2 regions of the Achromobacter pestifer genome follow, and region 1 is predicted to be linked to the other one. Evidence: riboswitches for the same ligand, from Rfam matches in the RefSeq annotation. Region 1 holds a riboswitch; the other holds the start of a gene.

Region 1 (14,266 bases):
GGAAGTAGGCGGCGGGCGTCCCGGGCGCCGCGGGTTTATCATCGGAAGGTTTTGATTTCCCTTCGCGATCAAAGGACCCAATCCCATGCAGCCCGAATTGCCCACCTATGACGACGTCGTGCGCGCCAGCGAGCGCCTGGCCGGCAACGCGCACCGCACGCCCGTACTGACCTCGGCCACCGCCGACGCGATCAGCGGCGCGTCGGTCTTCTTCAAGTGCGAGAACTTCCAGCGCATGGGCGCCTTCAAGTTTCGCGGCGGCTACAACGCCATCGCGCGCCTGACGCCCGAGCAGCGCGCCGCCGGCGTGGTGACGTTCTCGTCGGGCAACCACGCGCAGGCCATCGCCCTGGCCTCGAAGCTGCAGGGCGTGCAGGCCACCATCATCATGCCGCTGGACGCGCCGGCCGCCAAGCGCGCCGCCACCGCGGGCTATGGTGGCAAGATCGTCACCTATGACCGCTACACCGAGGACCGCGAGGCGATCGCCCACCGCATCCAGGCAGAAACCGGCGCCACCCTGATCCCGCCCTACGACCACGAAGACGTGATCGCCGGGCAGGGCACCGCCGCCAAGGAATTGTTCGAGGAAGTGGGCGAACTGGACTACCTGTTCGTCTGCCTGGGCGGCGGCGGCCTGCTGTCGGGGTCGGCCCTGTCCGCCTACGCGCTGAGCCCGCGCTGCCTGGTCTACGGGGTCGAGCCCGAGGCCGGCAATGACGGCCAGCAGTCCCTGCGCAAAGGTGAAATCGTCCGAATCCAGGCGCCCAAGACCCTGGCTGACGGCGCCGCCACGACGCACCTGGGCAATCTGACCTTCCCGCTGATCCAGAAGCACGTGCGCGACATCGTCACCGTGACCGACGAACAGCTGGTCACCACCATGCGTTTCTTCGCCGAACGCATGAAGATGGTGGTGGAACCCACCGGCTGCCTGGGCGCGGCCGCCGTCATGCAGAACGTGGTGCCGGTGCGCGGCGCGCGGGTCGGCGTCATCATCAGCGGCGGCAACGTCGACCTTCCGGCCTACGCCAAGCTGCTGGCGGGCTGATCCCCCCTCGGGCGGTCCCTTTGCGGGGCCGCCGATGCGCGCTTGCGGTTGTGGCGCGTGCAAGGCAGAATCGGAACTGAATCCTGACGAACAGGGGCTGCGACATGCGTATCCTTGTCATCGGCGGCACCGGTTTCATAGGCCGCCATCTGGTAGCGCGGCTTTCCGCGGATCAGCATCAGATCGTCGTGCCCACCCGGCTCTACAGCCGCGGGCGCGACCTGCAGATTCTCCCCACCGTGACCTTGCTCGAAGGCGACGTGCACGACGATGCCACGCTGGATGGCCTGTCGCAGGGCTGCGACGCGGTCGTCAACCTGGTGGGCATCCTGCACGGCAACGCCGGCCGGCCTTATGGCTCTGACTTCGCGCGGGCCCACGTGCTGCTGCCGCAGCGCGTCGCGCAGGCCTGCCGCCGGCAGGGCGTGCGCAGGCTCATCCACATCAGCGCGCTGGGCGCCGATTCCAACGGCGACAGCATGTACCAGCGCTCCAAGGGCGACGGCGAAGCCGCCATCAAGCAGGAATTCCAGGGCAATCAGGACGGTGGCTGGACCATCTTCCGACCTTCGGTGGTCTTCGGCCCGGACGACAAATTCACCAATATGTTCGCCGGCCTGGCGCGCTGGCTGCCGGTGCTGCCGCTGGCCGGCGCGCACGTGCGCATGCAGCCGGTCTATGTGGGCGACGTGGTCGCCGCCATCGTCTCGGCGCTGGGCAATACGCACACCTGCGGCAAGACCTATGAACTGGGCGGGCCTCAGGTCTACACGCTGGGCGAGATCGCCCGCCTGTGCGCCGCCTGGAGCGGCCATCCGCGGCCGGTGGTCAGCATGCCCATGGGCGTGGGCCGCATGCAGGCCCGGCTGTTCGAATGCCTGCCCGGCACGCCGCTGATGTCGCGCGACAACCTGGACTCCCTGCGCCGCGACAACATTTGCAGCGGGCCGATCGCGCCCGAACTGCACGTGGTGCCGACGGGCCTGGAAGCCGTGGCGCCGCGCTACCTGTAAGCCTGTTTCAGCGCACCAGCGCCTTCAGCGCCTGCTTGATGCCGTCGGACACGCCCACGCCTTCGGGCAGCGTCTTCAGCGCCGACAGCGATTCCTTTTCTGAATAGCCCAGCGCCAGCAGCGCGTTCAGGATGTCCGACTGGTTGTCAGGGGTGGCGTGCGCGGACGCGCCGATGTCCGCGCCCAGCTTGCCGCGCATTTCGAGCAGCAGGCGTTCGGCGGTCTTCTTGCCGATGCCGGGCACGCGCGTCAGGCGGCCCGATTCCTGCAAGGTGATGGCCTGAGCCAGGTCCGCCACCGACAACCCCGACAGCACCGACAGCGCGGTGCGCGCGCCGATGCCGCTGACCTTGATCAGTTCGCGGAATGCGCTGCGTTCGCCGGCCGAGGCGAAGCCATACAGGATGTGGGCGTCTTCGCGCACCGTCAGGTGCGTGTAGAGCGTGACGCGGGCGCCCGTGTCGGGCAGCGAGTACAGCGTGCTCATGGGCACGTCGATGTCATAGCCCAGACCGCCCACGTCCACGCAGATGGTGGGCGGGAGTTTCTCGATCAGGGTTCCGGTGATGCGTCCGATCATGGTGATGGTGGCCTGGCAATGGTGAGGCCGCTGAATGCGCGGCGGATGCGGGGATTCTATACGCGCGGGCGCGCAATCGGCGGGAACTCGTCCCGCCCTGCGGCGAACCACGGCAAATCAGGGTTTCAGCCGATCAGCCGGCCGTTGCGGATGCGGGTCTTGCCGCTCATGCGCAGGGACGCGCCCAGACGCTCGAGCTTGTCCTGCATGGGCCCGGCATGGGCATGGCAGATCGCGCAGGCCAGCGCGTCGGCCGAGTCGGGCGCGGGCGCGCCGTCCAGCGCCAGCAGGTGCTGCACCATCATCTGCACCTGCTCCTTGGCGGCGCGGCCGGTGCCGACCACGGCCTTCTTGATCTGCAGCGCGGTGTACTCGTGCACCGCCAGCGAGCTGTCGGCCAGCGCGCATAGCGCGGCGCCGCGCGCCTGGCCCAGCAGCAGGGTAGACGCGGGGTTGGTGTTCAGGAAGATGATTTCCAGCGCGGCCACGTCGGGTTGCGTGTCGCGCGCCACCTGGCGCAGATTGTCCAGGATGACCTTGAGGCGTTCAGACAGCGCCAGCGCCGGCGGGACCACGATGGTCCCGCTGGCCACGTAGCGCAGCCGCGGGCCGTCGGCATCGATCACACCGAAGCCGGTGCGGCGCAAGCCGGGATCGATGCCGAGGACGCGCATCAGTGGCGGAAGTGGCGGGTGCCGGTCAGCACCATGGCGATGCCGTGCTCGTCGGCCGCGGCGATGACTTCGTCGTCGCGCATGCTGCCGCCCGGCTGGATCACGCAGGTCGCGCCAGCCGCCACCACCACGTCCAGGCCGTCGCGGAACGGGAAGAAGGCGTCCGACGCCACGGCCGAACCCTTCAGGGTCAGGCCGGCGTTTTCCGCCTTGATCGAGGCGATGCGGGCCGAGTCGATGCGGCTCATCTGGCCGGCGCCCACGCCCAGCGTCATGCCGCCGCCCACGAACACGATGGCGTTGGACTTGACGTACTTGGCGACCTTCCAGGCGAACGCCAGGTCGTTCATTTCCTGTTCGGTGGGCTGGCGCTTGCTGACCACCTTGAGCGCGTCGCGCGGCACGTTGTAGGCGTCCGGGGTCTGCACCAGCCAGCCGCCTCCCACGCGCTTGATGTCGAAGGCGTTCTGGCCCGTGCCCATCGGCACTTCCAGCACGCGCACGTTCTTCTTGGCGGCCAGGATGGCCAGCGCCGCGCCGTCATAGGCGGGGGCCAGCAGCACTTCCAGGAACTGCGCGCTCACGGCTTCGGCCGTGGCGGCGTCCACCGGACGGTTGAAGGCGATGATGCCGCCGAAGGCCGAGGTCGGGTCGGTCTTGAAGGCTTGCTGGTAGGCGCCCAGCGTGTCGGCCGCGACCGCAACGCCGCAGGGGTTGGCGTGTTTGACGATGACGCAGGCGGGCGCTTCGAAGCTGCGCGCGCATTCCCAGGCGGCGTCGGCGTCCGCGATGTTGTTGTAGGACAGTTCCTTGCCCTGCAGCTGGCGGTAGTTGCCCAGCAGGCCGGCCGGACGCTGCGCGTCGACGTAGAAGGCGGCGGTCTGGTGCGGGTTCTCGCCGTAGCGCAGGGCCTGGTCCTGCTTGACCTGCAGGGTCAGCGTGCCGGGCCATTCGTTGCGGGCCGGCACGGCTTCCTGCTGGGGCTCGGCGTCGGCCAGGCTGGTCAGGTAGGCGGCGATGGCGCCGTCGTAGGCGGCGGTGTGGGCGTAGACCTTGGAGGCCAGCGCCAGGCGCAGGCCATAGGAGGTGTTGCCGCCCTTGTCCATTTCGGCCAGCACGCGCGAGTAGTCGACCGGGTCGATCACCACCGTCACGCCGCCGGCTTCGGTGCCGTGGTTCTTGGCCGCCGCGCGCAGCATGGCCGGGCCGCCGATGTCGATGTTCTCGACGGCGTCGGCGAAGGTGCAGTCCGGCTTGGCCACGGTTTCGCGGAAGGGGTACAGGTTGACCACCAGCATGTCGATGCGGTCGATGCCCGCCGCCTTGATGGTGTCCATGTGCTCCGCGCTGTCGCGGCGCGCCAGCAGGCCGCCGTGGATCTTCGGGTGCAGCGTCTTGACGCGGCCATCGAGAATTTCGGGCGAACCCGTGTGGGCCGCCACTTCGGTGACGGTCAGGCCGGAGTCGGCCAGCAGCTTGGCGGTGCCGCCGGTGGACAGCAGGCGCACGCCACGCGTGGCCAGGGCGCGGGCAAATTCAACGATGCCGGTCTTGTCGGACACCGAAAGCAGGGCGGTTTCGATTTTCATGGTGAGGGACGGGAGTGGGGCGGGAGCGCCTTTCTCGTTCAGGTCGGATGGGAAATCTGGGGGGAGCGGGCGGCGCGATGTGCCTGCCGCCCGCGCACGAAAGCTATATCTGAATATTGTGCGCCAGCAACTTCTTGCGCAGGGTGTTGCGGGTGATGCCCAGCATTTCGGATGCCCGCGACTGATTGCCGCCCGACCGTTCCAACGCCACTTCAAGCACCGGGCGCTCCACGCAGCGCATCACCATGTCCCACATGTCGTGGGGCTCGGATTCACCCAAGTCTTCGAAATAGCGCTCCAGGCTGGCGCGCACGCATTCTTCCAGGACATCTTTCTTGCTCATTTGAGTACAGATATTTTTATGTTGGTGTTGAGGCGGTTATGCCGCCAGCAGGGCTTCTGCGACCGGCGCCGGATGGGATCCGCCGTCGCGCGAGATGAGGTCGAACCAGTCCGACACGGCCCGCCACTGGTCGCGGGTGTTGTCGATCAGATTCATGCGGGCGCAGAACGAGTCCGCCCCCGGCAGGCCGTCCAGATACCAGCCTATGTGCTTGCGCGCCGTGCGTACGCCGGTGTGCTCGCCATAGAACCGGTAGTGGTCGTCGAGATGTTCGAGCAGCAGCTCGCGCATTTCCCCATAGGAGGGAGGGGCCAGTGTTTCGCCCGTGCGCAGGTAGTGGTCGATTTCGCGGAAAATCCAGGGACGGCCTTGGGCCGCCCGCCCGATCATGACCGCATCGGCGCCAGTGTAATCCAGGACGTGCCTGGCTTTTTCGGGCGTGGTGATATCTCCGTTGGCGACAACGGGGATTTTCAGTTCGGCCTTGACGGCGCGGATAGTGTCATATTCCGCCTCGCCCGTATAGAGGTCGGCGCGGGTGCGGCCGTGCAGGGTCAGGGCGGCGATGCCGGCGTTTTCCGCCATTTTCGCCACCCGCAGGGCATTGCGGCTTTCGCGGTCCCAGCCGGTGCGGGTCTTCAGGGTCACCGGCACGTCCAAGGGGGCGCAGGCGGATACCACCGCGTCCAGGATGCGGGCGATCTGGTCTTCATGGCGCAAGAGCGCCGACCCGGAGGCCACGTTGCAGACCTTCTTGACCGGGCAACCCATGTTGATGTCGATGATCCGGGCGCCCTTGCTGGCGTTGAACACCGCAGCTTCCGCCATCATGGCGGGGTCGGCGCCCGCGATCTGCACGGAAATGGGGGCGATCTCGCCGTCGTGGTTCAGGCGCCGGGAGGTTTTGACGCTATCCCACAGCTTGGGGTTGCTCGCGGCCATTTCCGACACGGCATAGCCCGCCCCCAACTTCTTGCAAAGTTGGCGGAAAGGACGGTCCGTCACGCCCGCCATGGGCGCGACCAGCACGTTGTTGGGAAGGGTCCATTGACCTATGCGCATGCTCACATTTTAACCGGCTCGATCGTGCCCCCTTTGTCACCGGGAGAACAATTCGTAACAAAGGAAGGCGAAAACAGACAATCCGCCCCGTTATCGGGGGCGGATCGGGAAGAATTCAGGCGCGGAAACCTTGCAGCAGATGCTGCGCCAGCGGCGCGCGCAGCGGGGCGGCCAGATCCATTCCCAATAAGGCCAGGCCGCAAGCGTGTTCCACCGGGGCCAGGCCGGTCGAGAAGATGCGGGGCATCAGGTCGGTCAGGCCGGCGGTGATGAAGCGGTCCACGTGGCGCGCCCCGGCGAATTCCGCCAGCGCGGGACCAGGATTGACGTTCGGGTGGGCCAGCCAGCCGCCCAGTGTCTGGGCCAGGCGAGCGGCGTCGCGTAGGCCCAGGTTCAGGCCCTGGCCAGCGACCGGATGCAGGGTCTGCGCGGCATTGCCGATGGCCGCCACGCGGCCGTGCACCTGGGCGCGGCGGGCGCTGAGCGCCAATGGGAAGACATGCCGCGGCGCCTGGCTGGACAGCCGCCCCAGGCGGTCGCCGAACGCTGCGGACAGCGCCCGCGAAAACGCGGCGTTGTCCAGCGCTGCCAGTTCGGCGGCGCGCTCGGGCGCGCTGCACCAGACGACGGAATAGGCGTCCGGGGTCTGCGGGTGCGGCAGCAGCGCCAGCGGGCCTTCGGCGGTGAAGCGTTCCCAGGCCCAGCCGCGGCGGGGCAGGGTGGCGTGCGCCGTGGTCAGCACCGCATGCTGGTCGTAATCGCGGCGCAGGTCGGTCGCACCCGCGCCGTCGGATTGCACCGCGACCTGGCACAGCAGCGTCGTGTCGCCTTGTTCGACGCGCACGCCGTCCGCGTCCTGCATGCCGATCCGGGCAGGCGGGCCTTGCAGCACGGTGACGCCGCAAGCGGCCACGCATTCGTCCAGCTTGGCGTGCAGGCCGGAATAGCCAACCACGCTGCCCAGCTGCGGCACGCCGAAATCGGTGTTCTGGATCAGGGTGCGGCCCAGCCGGCCGCGCTGCGACACATGGATGTTGCGGATATCGGCCGACCGTTCGGGCCAGGCATGCAGCGATTCCAGCAGCACGCGGCTGCCATGGTTCATGGCCAGCACGCGCGGATCCGAGGCGGGCGCCGCCGCCGATGGCGCGACCGGGGCGGGCGAGCTGCCCGCAAGCAGCGCGATGCGCGCAGGGTCGGGCGCCACGCGGGCCAACATCAGGGCCAGCACGCGGCCCACCGGGCCCGCGCCTAGAATCGCTATGTCGAAGGCGGATGAAGTCATGACCGGATTTTACCCGTCCACTACAATCCGCAGCAGCCGGCGCGTCTTGGCGCCGTGGTCCTCTTTCCGGTCGATCGACATGACGCAGCTCCAGGCCTCATCCCCCTTGTCCGCCGTTTCCGCCCGCCGTCCACGCGGCAAGGTCGCGGTCGGACTGCTGGCCTGCCTGTTCGGCGCGGTGGGAGCGCATTGGTGGTATCTGGGCCGCCGCCACGCCTGGCTGGTGACCGCGTACACGTTGGTCAGCCTGTTCTGCGCTGTCAGCTTCTACCCCGTCTGGTACGACAACCCAGCCTTCTTCCTGGTGTTCATTCCCATGGTCGACGGGTTCATCGAGAGCGCGGTGTTCTCGCTGATGCAGGACGAGAAATTCGACCGTCTCTACAACGACGGCCTGGGCCGGCCGACCCGGACCGGCTGGGGGCCGGTGCTGGTCGCGATCCTGGCCTGCCTGGTCGGCGCCATCGTGTCCATGTTCGCCATCGCCATGGTGGTGGTCTACACCTGGATCGCCATGGGCTGGCTGGACGGCTACGTCTTTTAGCGTCGCCCCGGCGCGCCGCCAGCCTATTCGCGCATCAGCGCTTCGATCTCGCCGGCTTGCACCGGCACGCCGCGGGTGATGAGCTCGCAGCCTTCGTCCGTGACCAGCGCGTCGTCTTCGGTGCGGATGCCGATGTTCCAGTAGGCCTCGGGCACGTCGTCGGCGGGCCGCACATAGATGCCGGGCTCGATCGTCAGCATCATGCCCGGTTCCAGCTTGCGCCAGGGCCGTTCGGCGCCGTGGGCCGGGCCGGGCTGGCGGTAGTCGCCCACGTCGTGCACGTCCAGGCCCAGCCAGTGGCCGGTGCGGTGCATGTAGAAACGGCTGTAGTCGCCGGATTCCAGCACGCCGTCCAGCGAACCCTTCAAGAGCTTCAGGTCCAGCATGCCCTGCGCCAGCACGCGCAGGGCGGCCTGGTGCCCGTCGTTGAAGCCGCGGCCGGGCGCCGTCGCCTGGGCGGCGGCATCCTGGGCTGCCACCGTCAGGTCGTACAGCGCGCGCTGCGGGCCGCTGTAGCGGCCGTTCACGGGAAAGGTGCGGGTGATGTCGCTGGCGTAGCTGTCGACCTCGCAGCCCGCGTCGATCAGCACCAGGTCGCCGTCGCGCAGCACTGCCTCGCCAGCCGGATAGTGCAGCACGCAGGCGTTCGCGCCCGCTGCCACGATGCTGTTGTAGGCCACCGATTGCGCGCCGTGGCGGCGGAACTCGTACAGCAGTTCGGCCTCGATCTCGTACTCGTGCATGCCGGGGCGGGCGACGCGCATGGCGCGCACATGGGCGCCGGCCGAGATCTTGGCCGCGCGCCGCATCGCCGCGATTTCCGTGGCGTCCTTGATCAGCCGCATCTCGGCCAGCAGCGGCCGGATGTCCTGTTGGCGCGCGGGCGGCGCATGGCCGCCGCGGCTGGCCTCGCGGGCCGCCGCCAGCCAGCGGTGCAGGCGGCCGTCGTGGCGCTTGTCGCCGGCCAGGGGGGCATACAAGGTGGCGTGGTCCTGTAGCAGCGCGGGCATCAGTTCGTCCAGCGCATCGAGCGGATGGGCGTCGTCGAAACCGAAATGCGCCGCGGCCGCCTCGGGACCGAAACGCTTGCCCTCCCAGATTTCATGTTCGATGTGGCGCGGACGGCAGAAGAGCAGGGTGCGGTCGGTCGCGCCCGCGATCAGCACCAGCCAGGCGCCGGGTTCGGTGAATCCGGTCAGGTAGAAGAAGTCGCTGTCGTGCCGGTAGGGATATTCCGCGTCGCGGTTGCGCGTGGCCTCCGGGGCGGTGGCCAGGATGGCGATGCCGCCGCCTTCGGCGCGCATCTGCGCCATCAGGCGTTGGCGCCGCGCGGCGTAAGGGGCGATGTCGTCGGGAGGCAGGCTCATGGCGGACTGGGGCGCGAACCCCGGCAAGGTGATGATGCCGTTTACTTTACCCGCCATCCCCGGGATACGACACCCCACGCCAGGCCTCGCGGAATTCGCTGGACCGCGCGGGGCAAGCTGCTACAATCGCCGCTCTGTCATTGGGGAGTAGCCATCCTTTGTCCCCGCAAAGGAGCTAGCGTCAACAGACTTGGTGGTTCAGCGCTGCGCAGCAGCCGCTAGAACTCCATGGCGCTAGTAGCGGTATCCATGCACGGCGGCACCCGCCGCATGGACCAGCCAGGCGAGACCTTTGGCCGCGTTGCGTTCACCCCAGCCGGGCGAGCCGCGACGTCGCGCCAATTGGTTTCTGCTCGTCCGGCTCGTCCCTATGTTTCTCACCCTGTTCCTGTTTTTCCTGTCAGCGGCAGTGATCTACTTCGCCTGCGAGTTCTTCGTGAACGGCGTCGAGTGGGTCGGCCATCGCTTCCAGCTGGGCGCCACCGCCACCGGCACCGTGCTCGCCGCGTTCGGCACCGCCCTGCCGGAAAGCGCCGTGACCTTCATGGCTGTTGTGTTCGGCGAAACCCCCGAGCAAAAAGACATAGGCGTAGGCGCCGCCATGGGCGGCCCGCTGGTGCTGGCCACGCTGGCCTATGCGGTGGTGGGCCTGGCCCTGTGGCGCTCGCGCCGCGGGCGGGCCACGCAGGCGGACTGTATCAACGCGGACCAGCGCCGGTTGGCCCGCGACCAGGCCTGGTTCATGGGCATCTTCCTCTTCAAGGTGGGCCTGGGCCTGCTGGCCTTTGCCTGGAAGCCCTGGCTGGGCATTCTGTTCCTCGCCACCTACGGCCTCTACGTCAAGCGCGAACTGAGCCGCGACGAGGCGAGCCTGGACAGCGAGGATTTGGAGCCGCTGAAGCTGCGCCCGCGCGACGAGGACCCGAGCATGTTCTGGGCGGTCACGCAGACGGTGATGGCCCTGGTCGTGATCGCCGGGGCATCGCATGTGTTCGTGAACCAGATCGAGCTGCTGGGCGTGGCCATGGGCGCATCGCCCCATGTGGCCGCGCTGTTGCTGGCGCCGGTGGCGACCGAGCTGCCGGAAATCATGAATGCGCTGATCTGGGTGCGCCAGGGCAAGGAACGGCTGGCGCTGGCCAACATCTCGGGCGCCATGATGATCCAGGCGACCATCCCCAGCGCGCTGGGCATCTTCATGACGCCCTGGCTGCTGGACGCGCCCTTGCTCGCGGCGGGCCTGTTCACGATGCTGTCGATCGGCCTGCTGTGGCTGCGCTTCCGCCGCTCGGCCATGAGCGTGCCGGCATTGTCGGCGGTGGGCGGCCTGTATGCCGTGTTCGCTGCCTATCTGGGCTGGCATTTCTACGCTTGACGGCGCTTGGCGCATGGGGGCTTCGGCCCCCGCGTTTTTTTCCGTGTTCAGACCCGATTCAGCGCCAAAAACCTTGTCCATAAGTGGAAACCCGCGTAAACTCTTGCCCGTTATCCATCCCAGGAGCAGTCTTCGTGAATACCGATTCCGGCGAAAGTTGTCGATCTTGCATCGACGTCGCTGTTTAACAGGTCCACGCAGAACTCCGTCTGCCGCAGCCTGTTGAACAGGTTGCGGTTGTATCCCAAGCTCCAGGCGCAAGCCCGGGCAATCGCGCAAGCCAGCGGCTTGCCGGGAACCTCCCCAACGTAAACCGCCAGAACCGCCGCTTCAGCCGCAGCGTCAGCGTTCGCGCACGTTTTTCTCGTGCCTGTCCGCCACACGCAGCGCGGGTGCGCGCGTATTCGCGATCACGCTCCCCATTCTTGCAATGGAGGTCGTTATGCGTTTCTTCGACTTGTTCCTACGCCGCGCCGGCGTGGACCGCGCCACCGCCCTGGGCCGCCGCCGCGGCACTTCGCGCCTGACGGTCATCTGTCCGCGCGACGAACTAGGCGCCTTGCGCAAGCAGATCTGCCTGGACTTCAGCGCCGCCGGCCTGGACGTCTCGCAGGTGCAGATCGACCAGGGCCAGGATCCCGGCATGGCGTCGGCCTGCATCACCGTCAATTGCCCCCCGGAACTGCGGGGCGAACTGATGTCGCAGGCGCGCCGCCTGAGCGCCAATCCCGCCGTGCGCCACGTGCATTTCGGCACCCAGACCACGCCGGCCACGCAGGCCGCGCTGGCCTGAAGCCGCCCTTTCTTCCACAGGAGAGATCATGCCCAGTGCCTTAGACCCCGAGCCTCGATTGCGCCCAGTGCGCGGCGCCGGCATGCCTGCCTGACCTGTCCACTCGCTGCGAGCCGACAGGCAGGATAGCCATCCTGGCCCGTACGGAGTCCGCAGCCAAGAATCACCGGCCTGGCCCACGTTGCGTGTGCTTCCGCCGCCGGTACCGATTCCCCCGCTAGCTCCCTTCCGTTTTCCGCACCCGGCGCATTCCATGCGATCCGGATACCGGCAACATTGCTCCGGTGCCTGCGCACGCCTGTATGCGGCGGGTTGACGGCTTTCTGTGCGAAAGCCGCGGACCGCTGCTGCCTGCGCGCGGGCAGCAGAGGGCAGGGTCGTCCGTGTCTCCGACAACTACACGTACAACCGGAGCACTCCAATGTTCAAGTTTCTCAAGTCCTTCTTTACGTCGGCGGCGGGCCTGCGCCATAGCGCAAGACACTTTCGCCGTTCGCCCATGCCCGAGCGCGGCGCCACGGCCGCCGCCGCGTCCTCCGATACCGCCCGCCATGCCAATCGCCAGACGCTGGACCTGTCGCGCATGGGTTTCGGCGCCTTGTTCGCCCTGTTCGGCAGCAGCCGCGGCGGACTGTCGGAGGCCCAGGCCCAGAGCGCGCGCGAACGCTACGGCGCCAACGAGGTCGACCACGAAAAGCCGCTGCCCTGGTACTCCCACCTCTGGCTGTCCTACCGCAATCCGTTCAATCTGCTCCTGACCGCGCTGGCGGCGCTGTCCTGGCTCACCGACGTGCGCATGGCCGTGCCTGACGACCAGTCCTGGACGGCGGTCTTCATCATCGGCGCCATGGTGCTCATTTCCACCGTGCTGCGCTTTGCGCAGGAACAGCGCTCCAGCCGCGCCGCCGAGGCGCTCAAGGCCATGGTGCAGAACACCGCCACCGTGCTGCGCAGCGACCCCGCAACCGAGGCCGAAGGCGACGCCCGGCGCTACTTCGGCGTGGCGCTGCATGCCAGCGGCTCGCGGCAGATCGAGGTGCCGCTGGCGGAGCTGGTGCCGGGCGACGTGGTGCTGCTGTCCGCGGGCGACATGATCCCCGCCGACTGCCGCATCCTGAATGCCAAGGATCTGTTCATCGCGCAGGCCGCGCTGACGGGCGAATCCCTGCCCGTCGAAAAATACGCCACGCAGCGCGGCGAGACCGCCAACGCGCTGGAACTGGAGAACATGGCGTTCATGGGCACCAACGTGGTCAGCGGTTCGGGCAGCGCCCTGGTGGTGGCCACGGGTTCGCGCAGCTATTTCGGCCAGTTGGCCGGGCGCGTCACGCAGACCAATCGCGCGCCGACCCAGTTCCAGCAGGGCATCAACCGCGTGAGCTGGGTGCTGATCCGTTTCATGCTGGTCATGGCGCCCATCGTCATGCTGATCAACGGCTTTACCAAGGGCGACTGGATGGAGGCGCTGCTGTTTGCGCTGGCCATCGCCGTGGGCCTGACGCCCGAAATGCTGCCCATGATCGTCACGGCCACGCTGGCCAAGGGCGCCGTGCGCATGTCGCGCCGCAAGGTGGTGGTCAAGCGGCTGGACGCCATCCAGAACCTGGGCGCGATGAACGTGCTGTGCACCGACAAGACCGGCACCCTGACCCAGGACCGCATTGTGCTGGAGCGCCACACCGACGTCTACGGCGCCAGCAGCGACGACGTGCTGGCCTACGCCTATCTCAACAGCTACTACCAGACCGGTTTGAAGAATCTGCTGGACGTGGCGGTGCTGCAGCACGCCGAGGTCGAGCGCAAGCTGGATCTGGCGGCCAAGTACCGCAAGGTCGACGAGATCCCCTTCGACTTCTCCCGGCGCCGCATGTCGGTGGTGGTCAACGAAACCGAGAACGGCCGCGAACACCACGAATTGATCTGCAAGGGCGCGCTGGAAGAGATGCTGGCGGTCTGCACCCGCCTGCGCGTGGGCCATGAAGAACATCTGCTGACCGATGCCCGCCGGGCCGACATCCGCCGGGTGACGGCGGACCTGAACCGCGACGGCCTGCGCGTGATCGCGGTCGGCGTCAAGGAACTGCCGCCCACCCAGCAAACCTATGGCGTTGCCGACGAATCCGACCTGGTGCTGGTCGGGTACATGGCTTTCCTGGATCCTCCGAAGGAATCCACCGCCCCGGCGCTGAAGGCGCTCAAGGACTCCGGCATCGAAGTGAAGGTGCTGACCGGCGACGTCGAGCTAGTGACGCAGAAGGTCTGCCGCGAGGTGGATTTCGAGGTGCGCAAGGTCTACCTGGGCGCCGAGATCGAGGCGATGGACGAGGCGCAACTGGCCGCGGCCGTGCGCGAGGCCAACGTCTTCGCCCGCCTGACGCCGGCCCACAAGGAACGCATCGTGCGCAGCCTGCGGGCGCAGGGCAATACGGTGGGCTTCATGGGCGACGGCATCAACGATGCGCCGGCCCTGCGGGCGGCGGACGTGGGCATTTCCGTGGATTCGGCGGTCGATATCTCGAAAGAGGCCGCGGACATCATCCTGCTGGAAAAGAGCCTGATGGTGCTGGAGGACGGCGTCATCGAAGGCCGC
Region 2 (14,266 bases), 270 kb from region 1:
CGGCGTACCGTTGGCGTTGGTGACGGACATCAGTTCGTCTTCGACGTTGCTGCGGTACAGGGACACGGTCCAGTTCAGATCCCGGCCGGCGACATTGAACGTGCCGTCTCCGCCGACTTCATAGGTCAGCGCGCGCTGCAGGTCGAGCTTGCTCATGGAGGTAACCGCGGTGGCGGGGTTCATGGGCGCGGGCACTTCGCCATTGACGATTTCCCAAAACGTGGGGGCTTCGTTGCTGCGGCTGACGTTGGCGTACCAACGCTGGGTGGCGGCAGGCTGCCAGATAATGCCCAGGCGCGGCGTGGCGTAGTTCCAGTCCTGGTCCAGGGTCTTGCCGCTATTGCGTTCGCGGGCGTCGCGCACGGCCTGGGTGTACTTCAGGTCGCCGACCAGGCTCAGTTGCTCGGTCACATGCCAATCCAGGCCGACCAGCGCGCTGCGGTTCTCGGCCTTGAGGTCATAGGCGCCGAACCGTTGCAGGCGGCGGCCATCGGCGGGGCGTATGGCGTAGAGATCGCGGTCCATGTCGCTGCGCTGCCAGTCGAGCGCGACGCGATAGTCCACGCTGCCAGCCTTGCCAGCCAATTGCCAAACCAGGCCGTAGGTATCGCCATCCGTCACGTTGGCGACCTGCGGATTGGTAAAGTCATCGTTGGTGCGCTGCCAATAGATGCCTGCGGTCTGGTTGAGCGCGTCCGTGCCCCAGTAGCTCCGGTTGGCGATGCGGAACTGGCTGGTGTCGCGATGCGGATCGCGCTTGTAGACGTTGTTGGCCAGGTCTTGCGGCGTATTGCCATCGCCCAGCACGCTGCGCGGGTCCTGGTACATGCGGGCCTTGGGCACGGGTTGGGGGATGTCGAACTTGAGGTCCGTGTAGGACAAGTAAGTACGGTTCTCGAAGGTGCCGCGGCGAAAGCCCAGGTTGCCCTGGAAGCTCGAGCGTTCGGACGAGGAATGGTGGCGGTAGCCGTCGGACTTGTCATAGCCGAAGCTGAAGCGGCCGTCCAGGCGCTCGTCCTCGAAGCCCTTGGATAGCGTGAGATTGCGGGTGCCGAAGCTGCCGCTGCCCAGGCGGATGACATCGCTCTGGGTTCCGGTCAGGGACTGGAAGTCGACCTCCCCGCCCAGCGTGGTCGCGCCGGGCGACAGCGCGTTGGCGCCGCGCCGCACGGTGACCAGGCCGGCGTTGCGCGGTTCCAGCAGGCTGATGATGAAGGAGCCGTCGGCGTCATTGAGCGGCAGACTGTCCTGCATCAGCAGGATGCCGCGGCTCAAGGGGTTGCTCTGGATGCCCGAACCGCGGATGTTCAGACGCGGCTGATCCAGTCCGCCGAAGAATTCCTGCACGATGACGCCGGGCTGGTAGTCCAGCGCGTCGCGCAGCGTGATCAGGCGCACTTCCTGCTGCGGCTGGGCCAGATTGGTACCGCCGGGCACGGTCTGCAATTCGGTCTGGGCCTGCTGCGGGCCGGGATCGAGGGCGCGGGTCAGGGATTGGCCGGACACGACCACGGGCGCCAGCGAGGGCACGGCCTGGCTGGCCGGGGCCACGCGCAGCTGGCCGGCTTCCTGGGCTAGGGCCGTGGACAGGCCGAGGGCGCTGAGAGTGAGGCTGGACGCCAGTTGGCGCAGGACGGGGGACGTCATGGGGATGCTTCCGCGTAGAGCTGAATGGGCTGGGTTACCAGGACAGATGGAACATGGCTTTGGCCAGCAAGACGATGCCGACCATGTGACAGAAGACGCTGATGTGCACGCGCCTGCGCAGCGCGCTGTGCAAACGCTGGCGCCGCGCCAGCGTCATGGCCGTGATCACGTGGACCAGCACGCTGGCGGCGAGCGCGATCTTGATCGACAGCAGCAGGCCGAAGGACGAACTGCCGGGGCTGGCAAGCGCGCCGCGGTACTGCCAGGCCATGCTCAGGCCAGCCAGGTACAACACCGCCACCGCCCAAGGCACCACGGCGCGCACGCGCGGGCCGAGCTGGCCGCCCAGTGCGCGGCGCACGTCCGCGGGCAGGCGCTTTTGCACGGGCTCCAGGAACAGCACCTCGAAGGTCACGGTGCCGACGAAGACGAAGGCAGCGAACAGGTGCAGAACGAGCAGAAAGGGATAGGTATTCATGGAAAGTCCGCTATCGGAAAACAGGAAATCGAGTGGCTCGCATGTACGAGTGGCTCGCATGTTCGAGTGGCTCGCATGTTCGAGTGGCTCGCATGCATCAGGGCTGCCCGCCGGCGGCCAGCAGTAGTTCGCGCAGGCGTTCCGCATCGGTTTTGGGCGTGCCGCCCGGCGGGCCGTTGCCGGAACACTCCGCCGGCCCCTCCAATGCGATGGGCGTGACGCGCCCCCGATGCACCATGACGCAACGGTCGACCAGCCCCAGCAGTTCCGCGGGGTCGTGGCTGATGCACAGCAAGGCCGCGCCGCTGCGGGCCAGTTCCTCGCCGCAGCAGGCAGCGAGCTGGCCGCGCAAGGCCGGGTCCAGCGCGCTGAAGGGCTCGTCCAGCATCAACAGGTCAGGCGCCAGCGCCAGGGCGCGGGCCAACGCGACGCGCTGTGCCATGCCGCCGGACAGCTCGCCGGGCCAGGACTGCATGGCGGCGTCCAGCCCCACGCGGCCCAGCCATTGCGCGGCCAGGGCGCGAGCCTGGGCAGGCGTATTTCCGGCCGCGCGCAGCGGCAAGGCGACGTTGTCCAGCGCGTGGCGCCATGGCAGCAGCCGAGGCTCTTGGAACATCAGCACGGGATGCCGGAAGCCGTTGCGCAGCGCGCCGCCGCTGGGGCGGGCCAAGCCGGCGGCCAGGCGCAACAGACTGCTCTTGCCCGCGCCGCTGGGGCCGATCAGCCCCAGCCGTTCGCCCGGGCGCAGCCGCAGGTTCACGTCCTGCAACACGGTCTGCGCGCCGTAGCGCAGCGACAGGGATTGCATCTCAAGCATGGCTGGGCTCCATCCAGCGGCCCAGCCGGCGCTGCAAGGGTTGCAGGAAGGCGAACTCCAGCAAGGCCACCAGGCCCAGGATCAGCAGGACCCAGGCGAACAGTTCGGCGGTGTCGAACGTGCTGCGGGCGTTGGCCAGCGCGTAGCCCACGCCATTCTCCGCGCCCAGCACTTCAGCCATCACCACCAGCCGCACGCCACCGCAGGCGGCGATCAGCAGCGCCGCCAGCAGCGGCGCGCTGAGCGCCGGCAGATACAGATGGCGCAGGCGCAGCCAGGGGCCGTAGCGGTAGACGTGGGTCATCTCGATCAGTTTGCGGTCCACGTGCAGCATGCCCTTGACCGTGTTGACGTACATGCCGGGCGCCATCATCAGCGTCGTAATGAAGATCACCATGGGTGAGCCCAAGCCGAACCACAGCATGGCCAGCACCACGACGACCACCGGCGGCATGGCCATCAGCAGCCAGCGCAGCGGTTCGATCAAGCCGCGCAGGCGCGCGCTATGTCCGGCCAGCACGCCCAGCGCGAAGCCGATGGAAGCGCCTGCCAGCACCCCTGCGCCAATACGCATCAGACTGACGCCCGCGTTGGCGAAGAATTGCGGGCTGCGCACCAGCGGACCGATCGCGCGCAGCGCTTCCCAAGGCGTGGCCATGAGCAGCGGACCGAGCTGGCGCGCAGCCACATGCCAGGCCAGCAAAAGCAGCAGCACGCCGGCTGCGCTCCAGGCGCGCGAGGTCCTCGCCGAGGCTCCCACGAAAGGACCTTTGGAGTGCTTGCTCATCAGGCCGGCCCTCATGGTCCGTAGAAGCCGGCGGGCGGCAAGGCGCCCCCGATGGCTTGCGGGAAACGGCCAGCCAGCAAGCGATACAGCGCCTCGATCTCGGGACGCGCGTCGCGGGCGCTGCGGCTTTGCAGGCGCGTGCCGCGAATGGCGGTCTCGATGGCCGCCAGGGGCAGATGCGGCAGGTGCTCGCGCACCAGCGCGGCGCAGTCGGCAGGATGCTCGGCACACCAGCGCGCGGAGGCGGCGTAGGCCTGGTCCACCGCGCGGCACAGTGCCGCGTCGCCCGCCACGCCCGCCGCGGCCATAACGCCGGCCTGCGGCAGCGTGGGTTGCGCGGGAAAGGCGGCGCTCCAGGCCTGTTCCAGGCTTTGGCCGCGATGCAGCGCCGGCGCCCCGGCGGTCTGTTCAGCTCGCCACAACAGCAGCGAAGCCATGGGCTCGACCAGCAGCGCCTGCCCTGCCTGGCCATTGAGCATCAGCGCGATGGCATCCTGTCCGTCGCGGGTACGGCGCAAGGCAACAGGAGCCAGGCCCCGCGCGGCATGCGCCTCCAGCAAGGTATCCAGCAGCACGGCGGGCAGATCGCGCTGAAATGGCACCACCAGTTCGCGGCCAGCCAGATCGTCGAAGGTCCGAACCGCCGGATCGCGGCTGACCAGCCACAGGATGCCCCATACGGAGATGTTCAACAGGCGCACAGGCATGCCGCGGTTGTGCAGCAAGGCCGGCAGCGTGCAGGGAGCGGCGCTGAAATCCAGATCCCCGCTCACCAGCAGCGTGCGCAACTGGTCCGGCGTCTGCCACAGGCGGAAGCGCAACTGCCCGGCGTGTTCCGCCAGCGCGCCGGTGGCCGCCATGTGCATCAGGGGATAGCTGACCACGGCGCCGGGGCCTGCCAGTGTCAAGACGGCGCGGCGCTCCGGCGGCGCCGCGCGCAGGGCCCCCGCCGCGGGCAGCAGGGCCGCTCCCAGGGCCGCCGCGCAGAAGCGGCGGCGCATGTGCAAGTCGTTCATTGAGTTTCAAATAAGAATTGTTATCGTTTAAGATTCTCCCATTCACACTGAAAGACCCAGAATGACAAATATCAATCTGGCCGGCGCGGCGGTGGCCGCCCTGCTGGCAAGGCATCCGCTGCTGCAAGGCTTGCCGCCGGGCGTGGCCCAGGAAGTCGCGGTCGACCTGCTGCGCGGCGCCAGCCCGCTACGGGCCGAGGCGGGGCAGATCCTGTTCAGCGAAGGCGACGAGGCCTCCAGCTACGTGCTGATAGAAAGCGGCCAGGCCGAGGTCATGCGCTACAGCTACAACGGCGATGAACGCGTGTTCCGTGTGTTCGAGCCGGGCCAGTTGATGGCGGAGGCGGCCATGTTCATGCCTCACGGCCGCTACCCCATGCAGGCTCGCGCCCGCAGCGCGCTGCAGGGCTGGCGCCTGTGCCGCCGCCAGTTGCACGATGCTTGCCGCCGCTGCCCGGAGCTGGCGCTCAAGCTGCTGGCCGCGCTCAGCAAGAGCCTGTACGACCAGGTCAACAAAGTGGACTGGATGACTTCCAGTTCAGCGCCCGAGCGGCTGGCGAATTACCTCATGGGCCTGCACGAACGCCAGGGCGCGGCGCTGACGCTGCCGCTGAACCAGCGCCAGCTTGCCGCTCACCTGGGCATCCGCGCCGAAACCTTGAGCCGCCTGCTCAACGACTGGCAGACGCAGGGCTACATCAGCGGCAAGCGTTGCCAATGGGCGGTGCACGATCCAGCGCATCTGGCCAGGCTCGCGACGATGGCGAAGCGGCCGTTCTGACAGCGAGGCCGTGCCCACGCCACACGCTGGCCAGGAATGATCCCACTCTGGGCGCCAATGACTTTTGTCATCGGAGCAACGCCGGTGAGCGTCGGACAATGCAGGCAGATCCTCTCCCCCGCTCCCATGTCCGAATCCGCCTCTCCCCTTGCGCCTGTCCCGGCGGCTCCCCCGATCACGGAAGCAGACATCCGGCAACTGGTGCACCGCTTCTATGCGCAAGTGCGCCAGGATGAAACCCTCGGTCCGATATTCGATTCCCGCGTGTCGGACTGGGACCACCACCTGGACCTGCTGTGCGATTTCTGGTCGGCGCTGCTGTTGGGCACGCGCCGCTTCAAGGGCGCACCGATTCCCGCCCATGCGCGCATCCCGGATCTTTCCTGGCCGCTGTTCCAGCGCTGGCTGGCCCTGTTCCATGGCGTCACCGCCGGGCTCGGCCAGCCGGCCTTGCAGGCCCAGGCCGACGCCATGGCCGAACGCATCGCGGCCAAGCTGTGGAGCGTGTGGCAGCAGCGCCAAAGTCTGCCGCGCCTGCCCGACTCGCTGCCTGAAGGCGTGCGGCCCTACCGCGACAGCCCCGTGTTCACGCCCGACAACCTGCCGGCCGGTTTGCTTGCGGCGCATACGACCAAGGCAGGCACCTGGGGCTTGTTGAAGGTGCACGCCGGCGTGCTGCGCTACACGCTGGATGATCCGCCGCACGCCGAAGTGGTGCTGACGGCCGGACAGCAAGTGCTGATAGAACCGCAGGTGCGGCACCATGTGGCGTTCGAACTCCCGGGCAGCTTTCAGATTACGTTCTGCCGCGCCGACGGTCCGCAAGACGGAACCTGACCGACTTCGCCTGGACTGCGCCGCAATCGTCGCCCGCTAGCGGCGAGCCGCCTTTGCTTCAGCCGGCCGCGGCGCTGAGATGCTCATAAAGAATCGCCGCGCCTATCCCCATCAGCGCGATCCCGCCCAGGATCTCGGCCCGCTTGCCGGCAACGCTGCCCAGCACCCGCCCGAGCATCACGCCCAGAGTCACCATCAAGGTGGTCGCCAGGCCGATGGCGATGGCCGCCACCACGATGTTCACGTCCACGAATGCCAGACCCACGCCGACCGCCATGGCATCGATGCTGGTGGCCAAGCCCGTTGCGGCCAGAAGCCAGAAGGAATGGCGGGTGACGGGCGCGGTATCTTCGTCTTCCTCCTTGAGGCCGTTGCGTACCATGAGCAAGCCCAGGGTACAGAGCATTGCGAAGGCGATCCAATGGTCCCAGGCGACCACGTACCGGGCGGCGACGGAACCCAGTCCCCAGCCTATCACTGGGGTGATGGCTTCGATCACGCCGAAGATCAGCCCTGTGCGCAGGGCTTCCGGGAATCGGGGCTTGTAGAGCGCGGCGCCTTTGCTGATGGCGGCGGCGAAGGCGTCCGTGGACATGGCGAACGCGAGAACGATGATGGCGACGGCATTCATATGAGGAAGGATCCTGCTGGGCGGAAACGGCACGGATCTTCCGCGCCGCCCGGCGTCGCGCGAAAAATCCGTGGTCTCGCCAAGCATGGATGCCGCCTGCGCCATGGCTGAGCCAGCCAAGAATGTTGACGCAAGCCCCTGCGGAACTGGCCGCAGGGAGGCTACTCCCCAAAGAGTGAAACCAGTCTAGCAGAGCCTGCTGACCAGTGTGTTACAGCGCTACTCCCCGCGTATTCCCGCCTTCTCGATCACCTCCTTCCAGCCCTTGGCCTCCCTGTCCACCCATTCCTGTGCCTGCGCCTTGCCCGCGAACGGCCCGCGCATGCCCAGCACGGCCATGCTTTGCTGGAACTCCGGCATGGCGTAGACCTTGGCCAGCGTGTCTTCCCATACCTGCGCGATTTCTTTAGGCGTGCCCTTGGGCGCCATCACCAGGAATGCGAACGACACGTCGTAGTTTTTCAAGCCAGCCACGCCCGATTGCGCCGCGGTGGGGACTTCAGGCAGGTCGGCGTCGCGTTCCTTGCCCGACACCGCCAAGGCCTTCAGCTTGCCCGCCCGTACATGCGGCAGGACGCCGGGCGTGGCAAGAAAGGCAGCCTGTATCTGATCGCCCAACAGCGCGTTGACGGCGGGCGCGTTGCCGCGGTACGGCACATGCGCGACTTCCAAGCCGGCCGCGAGACGGAGCTTCTCGAAGGCCAGGTTGCCGGGGCTGCCGTAGCCGGCGGAGGCATAAGTGATGCGGTTGGCCTTGGCGTAGCGCAGGAATTCGTTCAGCGTGTTGATGCCAAGCTCCGGACGCACCGCTAGCGCCAACCCGAAGGATCCGGCCAAGCTCAGCGGTTCCAGTCGCTGGGTGACGTCCTTGTCCAGCCCCCTGAAGATGTATGGATTGACGGTCATGAGCGTGTCTAGCGTCATCAGCAGCGTATAGCCATCCGGCGCCGCCTGCGCCACGGACTGGGCGCCGATGTTGCCGGACGCGCCGGAGCGGTTCTCGACGACGATGGTCTGGCCCAGGATCTTGCCGGCATGCTGCGCGATGGCGCGGGCTTCGAGGTCCAGGGGACCCGCCGGCGGAAAGTTGACGATGAGGCGGACGGGACGCGAGGGGTAGTCGGACGCCATGGCAACCGAGGTTCCGGCCGCGAGCAGCGCCGTACAGAACAGCAAGGACTTGATCATGCTTGGCTCCTGGATGGGCCGGCCTGCTGGCCGGCGCCTCTGCGGGTTGTCAGGCGATGGCGGAAGGATGCGGACTGGTTTCGGCGTGGCGGATCATGTTGCGCGACAACTCCAGCAGCAAGTCGGCGCGCAGCGCGCTAGCGGCGGGGTCGTCCCACAGGTTGCGCAGCTCGTGGGGATCTTCATGCAGATCGTAGAGTTCGCCCCAAGCGGCATCGGCATAGACACTGAGCCGGTGGCGCGGCGTCTGCAAGGTGCGCATGCGGGTGCGGCCGGGAAAACCGAACATGGTGCGCTGGCCCTCTTCCTCGATCAGCACCGCGTCGCGCACGCGCTCGGCCCCGCCCGACATGAGGGGCAGCAGCGAGGCGCCCTGCATGCCGTTGTAGGCCGGCAGGCCGGCGCGCGCCAGCACGGTGGCGGCGATGTCGGCGGTGGAACACAGCGCCTGGCTGCGCGCAGCGGCGGGCGCTGCCTGCGGATCGCGCCAGATGAAGGGCGTGCGGATCAGGCTCTGGTAATGGATCGGCCCCTTGAGCAGCAGTTGGTGATCGCCGAAGTAGTCGCCGTGGTCGCTGGTGAAGATGACGACGGTGTTGTCGTCCAGCCCCATCTCGCGCAGCGCCTGCATCACGCGCCCGATGGTGGCGTCGATGTGGCTGATGGAGCCGTAGTTCAGCGCGATGGCCTCGCGCGCCTCGCGCTCGGTGCAGGCAAAGATGGCGGGCGTGTGCTTGACGGCCTTGCCCTGGTCGCGCTGCTGGTGCATCCAGGCTACATGGGGCGGCGGCTGATGGCCCGGCTCGGCGCTGGCGTGGAACGACTCCGGCAGGGCCACGTCTTCGGGGCGGTACATGTCCCAGTACTTGCCGTGGGGCGTGAAAGGATGGTGCGGATCGGGGAACGAGCACTGGATGAAGAACGGCTTGCCGCTGGCCGCGTTGTCGCGCAACTGCGCGATGGTCTGGTCGCCAATGTAGGCGGTGGTGGAGCATTCTTCCGGCACGCGGGTGCGCCAGGCTTGATGGTGCTCTGTCAGTACATAGCCCGGCGCCGGCAAGGCATGCTCGGGCCCCCACAGGTGTCGCGCCTCTGGATGTTCGCGGGCCAGCCAGCGCTCGTAATGGCCCCAGACCTGGTCGCCGTGATCCACCGCCAGCGCCACGCGCTCGAAGCCGTAGAACGGCGTATCCAGATCATGTCCAGGATCCGTGCGCCACAGCGGGCCCCATTCCTGGTCGTAGTTGCCGGGCTCGGCGGTCCAGGCCTCGCCCTGCGCGCCGTCGCCAGCCGGCGGCCAGACGGCTGGCTTGCCGGTCATGTTCTGCAAGTGCGATTTGCCGATCAATGCGGTGGCGTAGCCCGCGCCGCGCAAGCGGTCGACGAAGGTGGTGGCGCGCTGCGACAGCGGAATCCCGTTGTGGCGCACGCCGTGCACCGAGGGCATGCGGCCGGTCATCAAAGTGGCGCGGTTGGGCATGCAGATGGGCGACGCCACATAAAAGCGGTCCGCCGACCACCCCTGCCGCGCCAGCGCGTCCAGCTCCGGCGTGCGCAGCATGGCGTTGCCGTAGCTGCCTAGATGATCCGCGCGCTGCTGATCCGTGATGAATAGCAGGAAATTCGGCTGCATCGTGTCTCCTCGCCGCCGGCTTTGCGCCGGCCTGGCTCTGTTGTCAGGCCATTATGTGTAGAGGAGGCATAAATTGATAATGAATTAATATTACTGAGCCATAACCCTGTATTTATGCCTCGAGGACGCCCGCATGGACTGGACCCACCGCATCCGCCTGCGCCACCTGGCCATCCTGGTGCGCCTGTGCGAAACCCGCAACCTGAGCCAGGTCGCGTCGGAACTCAACATCACGCAGCCGGCGCTGTCGAAGTGGCTGAAGGACCTGGAAGCGGACATCGGCCTGACGCTGTTTGACCGCCATGCGCGCGGCATCGAGCCCACGCTTTACGGACTGGAACTGCGCACGCATGCGCGCGAGATCCTGGGCAAGCTGGGCCGCGCCCAGGACACCATGGCGCAACTGGCCCGCGGCGCCACCGGCACGCTGGCGGTGGGCGTCACGCCCAATATCGCGCCGGTGCTGCTGCCGCCCAGCATCCGGCGCTTTCGCGAACACTATCCACGCGTGCTGCTGCGGCTGGCCGAGAACACGCTGGACTACCTGCTGCCGCTGATGCAGGAAGGCACGTTCGACGTGCTGGTGGGACGCCTGGAACAGCACTCGCTGCCGCGCAACCTGCACTACGAAGAGTTGTACGGAGAGCCTATCTGCCTGGCCGTGGGCACGGCCCATCCGCTGGCGAACAAGCGCAAGGTGACATGGCAGGACGTGCAGCAGTACCCCTGGATCGCGCCTGGCCCGTCAACACCGATGCGGATACGCATCGATTACGAACTGGCGCTGGCCGGCCAGCCCGCGCCCTGGCATCAGGTGGAATCGTCGTCGGTGCTGGTCAACCTGGCGCTGCTGGACGGCTCGGATCTGGTGCTGCCGATCTCGGAACGTCTGGCGCTGCATTTCGCGAAGCAGCACATGATCAAGGTATTGCCGCTGGCGATGCGCAGCCGCGGGATGACAGGCATGGTCTGGCGCGACGCCGCACTGGCTTCAGAGCATGCGGCGTACTTCATGGAGTGCCTGCGGCTGGCACGATGACGGCAATAAGAAATGGCAGATAATCCACGGCACTCCCTGCCGCCAGTCCAGAGGCCGGCGCGCAAATGCGCCAACCAGTCCTGAACGGAATATCCATGACCCGATCCGAATACGAAACCGAACTGCTGCGCATCCTACGCGCCCACGGCGCCGCGGCCAGCGCTACGTTGACGGCCTTGATCGCCGCCTTGCCCCCCAAGGCGCGCGAGATCCATTTCGTAGTGTTCCCCGACCAGGACGGTGAAGGCACGTTCTCCGTGGTGGCCAGCCTGGAAGGCCCAGACCTGTTCGTGCTCAACAAGGCCATCGAAGGCCACCGCTACCTGTTCGACGTGCGCCACACGGAAGACGGCGTCAAGCCCGAGGTGCCGCTGTTCGCGTCCGATGAAGCCGGATTCAACGTGCAGGACGTCATCGTCGACACGGCGATACAGTGGGTGGCGGAACTATGGCAGGCCAGCGGCAGCTCGCCGCTGCCTGGATTGGTATACGGAGAAGAAGGCTACGGGACGCGCGAGCCGCTCGCATTGCCCGCATAGCGCCGCGGCGAGCCTATGCCGCCACGGCCAACGCCCTCACCAGGCCACATGGAACATTGCCTTGGCCAGCACCACGATCAGCACCATGTGGCAGAACACGCTGACATGCATGCGCCGGCTCAAGGCCCCGGTCAGGCGCTGGCGCCGCGCCAGCGTCAGGGCGGTGGCGACATGGACCAGCACGCTCAAGGCCAGCGCGATCTTCAATGACAACAGGATGCCGAAGGACGAGGCGAACGGATCGGCGAGCGCGCTGCGGTATTGCCAGGCCAGGCCCAGGCCGGCCAGGTACAGCACGACGACCGACCACGGCAGCACGGATCGCACGCGCGGCGCCAGCTGACTGCCCAGCGCGCGGCGCACGTCGGGCGGCAGGCGCTTGTGCACGGGCTCCAGGAACAGCACCTCGAAGGTGACCGTGCCGACGAAGAGGAAGGCGGCGAGCAGGTGCAGGATGAGCAGCAAGGGGTAGGTATTCATGGCTGCGTACGGGAGTGACCATCAATCAGGATTGTCCCATCCGCAAGGATGGCACGGACATGACAAACATCAAACCCGCGCCGCGCGCGTAAGCCGCCAGCCCCTCGCTCGCCGCCCTGCCTGCCCGGTCGTCAGAACTTGTAGCTGACCTTCATCCAGACGTTCCTGGGCGTGCCGTAGTTGTAGCCGTTGTAGCCCCCCAGGCCACTGTAGTAATACTTGTCGGTCAGGTTTTCCACATTGATCGAAGCCGACACATGCCTGTTGAAGTCATAGCGCGCCATCAGGCCGAACAAGGTGACGCCGCCCTGGCTGGCGCGCCCCAGGCCGCTGGCTTCGTCGTAGTAGATGCTGCTCTGATAGCTGACGTTGCCGCCGATCGTGAGCTTGTTCCACTCGCCGGGCAGCCTGTAGCTGGCGGCGAGGCGGAACAGCCGCTGGGGCGTGCTCGGCAGCAGCAAGGCGCCTTCGGCGTCGCGCTTGGCGAAGTAGGTGTAGCCGCCCATCAGCTGCAGGCCGGGCGCCACTTCGCCGGCTACGGTTAACTCGAAACCCTTGCTGCGAGCGCCTTTGACCGCACGATAGGGAGTGCTTCCGTCCGGCAGCGGCGGGCTAGACGGGTCTTCGACCGCAACGTTTTCCTCCTGCGTCCGGAATACTGCGAAGCTTGTGTTCAGCTTGCCGTCCAGGTGTTCGCCCTTGAGGCCGAGCTCATAGTTCTGGCCGGTCTGCGGCGGCAGTACGACATTGCCGGCGTCGCGCGAGGTGGTGGGAATGAAGATCCGGGTGTAGCTGGCGTAGGCCGAATAGTCCTTGCTCAGGTCCACGACCACGCCGGCATAGGGCGTGAAGACGCCGTTTTCCTTGGCGGTGGGATTGTGGGTCCAGAGGTTGGCGGGACCGTTGTAGGACGAGGAGTTCTCTTCGTACCAGGTGGTCCGCGCGCCGAGTATCACCGACACCGGATCTGCCACCTTCAGGCGCGCCGAACCGTAGATGGCGGTTTCCTTCGCGTCCAGGAAGGTGTTGAAGAAGGTGTAGGGCATGGATGGCCGCTGGACATCCCGCAACTCATAGAAATTCACCGGACGGCGATCCCAGCCGGCCGGGTTCGCCGAGTTCAGATTGAGTTCGCTGGTGTAGCGGTTGTAGCTCACCCCCAAGACGGCGCGGTGTTCCCTGCCGAATGCCTGAAACGGCCCTTCGGCGTAGACGTCGAAGGATTTGTTGGTCGAGTTTGCCGGGTTGTCGCGCAGCTCGATGGTGGAGGCGCCGGACGGATCTATGGGCCGGTACGCGAGCAGGTAGCCCCAAGCCGCCTTGCGTTCATTCTTCAGGCGGCTGGCGTCCATCTTGATATGCCAGCCGCTGTCGAAGCGATGGTCCAGCGTGGCGAATATGCGGTCCGTGTACATGTCCCATTGGCTCCACGGCGTCACGGGATTGAAGGACCTGGGCAGGTTCGTGCGCGTGCCGTCGCTGTAGAACAGCGGCGCCTGGCCGAAGTTGGCGCCGTCGATGGCGGTCTTCTGGTGCTCGTAGCCCAGGCTGACCGTGGTGCTCGGCAGGATGTCGGCCTCCAGAATGCCGTAGAAGACATCGTCGGACCGCTTCTTGTAATCGATGAAGCTGTCGCCCGCGGTGCGGGCGGCGACGACCCTGCCGCGCAGCGTGCCGGCGCTGTTCAGCGGGCCGCCCAGGTCGGCTTCGGCGTTGTAGCTGTTCCAGCGGCCAACGCCGGCGGTGACATGCCCGGCGAACTCCGAGCCGGGACGCTTGCGCACCAGGTTCACCGATCCGCCGGGTTCGCCCACGCCGTTGAGCAGGCCTGCGGCGCCGCGCACGACTTCCACCCGGTCGTAGATGGCGGTGTTGATCATCCCTACTTCGGCGGACGGCGTTTTGAACGACAGCGTGGGAACGCCATCGAGCATGGTGTTCAGCGCAAAGCCGCGCGAGGTGAATTGCACGCGCTCATCCAGCCGGTCGACGGCGATGCCGGGCGTCTGGCGCATCACCTCGTCCAGCGTGTTGAGGTTCTGGTCGTCCATCTGCTGCCGCGTGACGACGCTGATGGATTGCGGGGTTTCGCGCAGCGACAGCGGCATGCGAGTGGCGGCGCTGGTTGCCGGCACGGTATAGGAGCCCGTCCCTTCGGAGGGACCTTCGTCGCCAGCACCGGTGACGGTCACGGCGGGCAAGGCCGTGACCTCGCTCTGCGGCAATTTGCGCAGGGTGTAGCCGCCGTCGGCGCGCCTCGCCGGTTCCAGGCCGCTGCCGGCCAGCAACTGGCGCAGGCCGTCCTCGAAGCCATAGCTGCCGCGCAATCCGGGCGATTGCAGGTCGCGCGTCAGAGCGGGATCGAACGACAGCAGGACGCCGGCCTGGGCGGC

The links. Region 1 has a riboswitch for manganese ahead of FOC84_RS07390 (sodium:calcium antiporter). Riboswitches for the same ligand answer to the same signal wherever they lie in the genome.
Region 2: it holds a riboswitch for manganese, as region 1 does, so the genes downstream of both, mntP (manganese efflux pump MntP) here and FOC84_RS07390 (sodium:calcium antiporter) in region 1, are expected to answer to the same signal.

What each region holds. Positions count from the first base shown of each region.
Region 1 covers NZ_CP053985.1:1,493,836-1,508,101, reverse strand. Annotated here, with positions in the region: gene ruvB (Holliday junction branch migration DNA helicase RuvB) at 1-8, shown strand, start outside; gene FOC84_RS07440 (threo-3-hydroxy-L-aspartate ammonia-lyase) at 86-1,051, shown strand; gene FOC84_RS07435 (complex I NDUFA9 subunit family protein) at 1,156-2,064, shown strand; gene ruvA (Holliday junction branch migration protein RuvA) at 2,072-2,644, opposite strand; gene ruvC (crossover junction endodeoxyribonuclease RuvC) at 2,770-3,318, opposite strand; gene purH (bifunctional phosphoribosylaminoimidazolecarboxamide formyltransferase/IMP cyclohydrolase) at 3,318-4,907, opposite strand; gene FOC84_RS07415 (helix-turn-helix domain-containing protein) at 5,011-5,250, opposite strand; gene dusB (tRNA dihydrouridine synthase DusB) at 5,287-6,312, opposite strand; gene FOC84_RS07405 (UbiH/UbiF/VisC/COQ6 family ubiquinone biosynthesis hydroxylase) at 6,428-7,597, opposite strand; gene FOC84_RS07400 (hypothetical protein) at 7,677-8,141, shown strand; gene FOC84_RS07395 (aminopeptidase P N-terminal domain-containing protein) at 8,165-9,508, opposite strand; yybP-ykoY riboswitch at 9,638-9,826, shown strand; gene FOC84_RS07390 (sodium:calcium antiporter) at 9,879-10,883, shown strand; gene FOC84_RS07385 (hypothetical protein) at 11,326-11,676, shown strand; gene mgtA (magnesium-translocating P-type ATPase) at 12,098-14,266, shown strand, end outside.
Region 2 covers NZ_CP053985.1:1,223,278-1,237,543, forward strand. Annotated here, with positions in the region: gene FOC84_RS06020 (TonB-dependent receptor family protein) at 1-1,647, opposite strand, end outside; gene FOC84_RS06025 (CopD family copper resistance protein) at 1,682-2,125, opposite strand; gene FOC84_RS06030 (ATP-binding cassette domain-containing protein) at 2,223-2,942, opposite strand; gene FOC84_RS06035 (ABC transporter permease) at 2,935-3,729, opposite strand; gene FOC84_RS06040 (ABC transporter substrate-binding protein) at 3,741-4,745, opposite strand; gene FOC84_RS06045 (Crp/Fnr family transcriptional regulator) at 4,807-5,526, shown strand; gene FOC84_RS06050 (DUF1971 domain-containing protein) at 5,653-6,363, shown strand; gene mntP (manganese efflux pump MntP) at 6,422-6,994, opposite strand; yybP-ykoY riboswitch at 7,001-7,180, opposite strand; gene FOC84_RS06060 (Bug family tripartite tricarboxylate transporter substrate binding protein) at 7,214-8,182, opposite strand; gene FOC84_RS06065 (sulfatase family protein) at 8,232-9,815, opposite strand; gene FOC84_RS06070 (LysR family transcriptional regulator) at 9,949-10,854, shown strand; gene FOC84_RS06075 (DUF6389 family protein) at 10,950-11,393, shown strand; gene FOC84_RS06080 (CopD family copper resistance protein) at 11,430-11,873, opposite strand; gene FOC84_RS06085 (TonB-dependent siderophore receptor) at 12,005-14,266, opposite strand, start outside.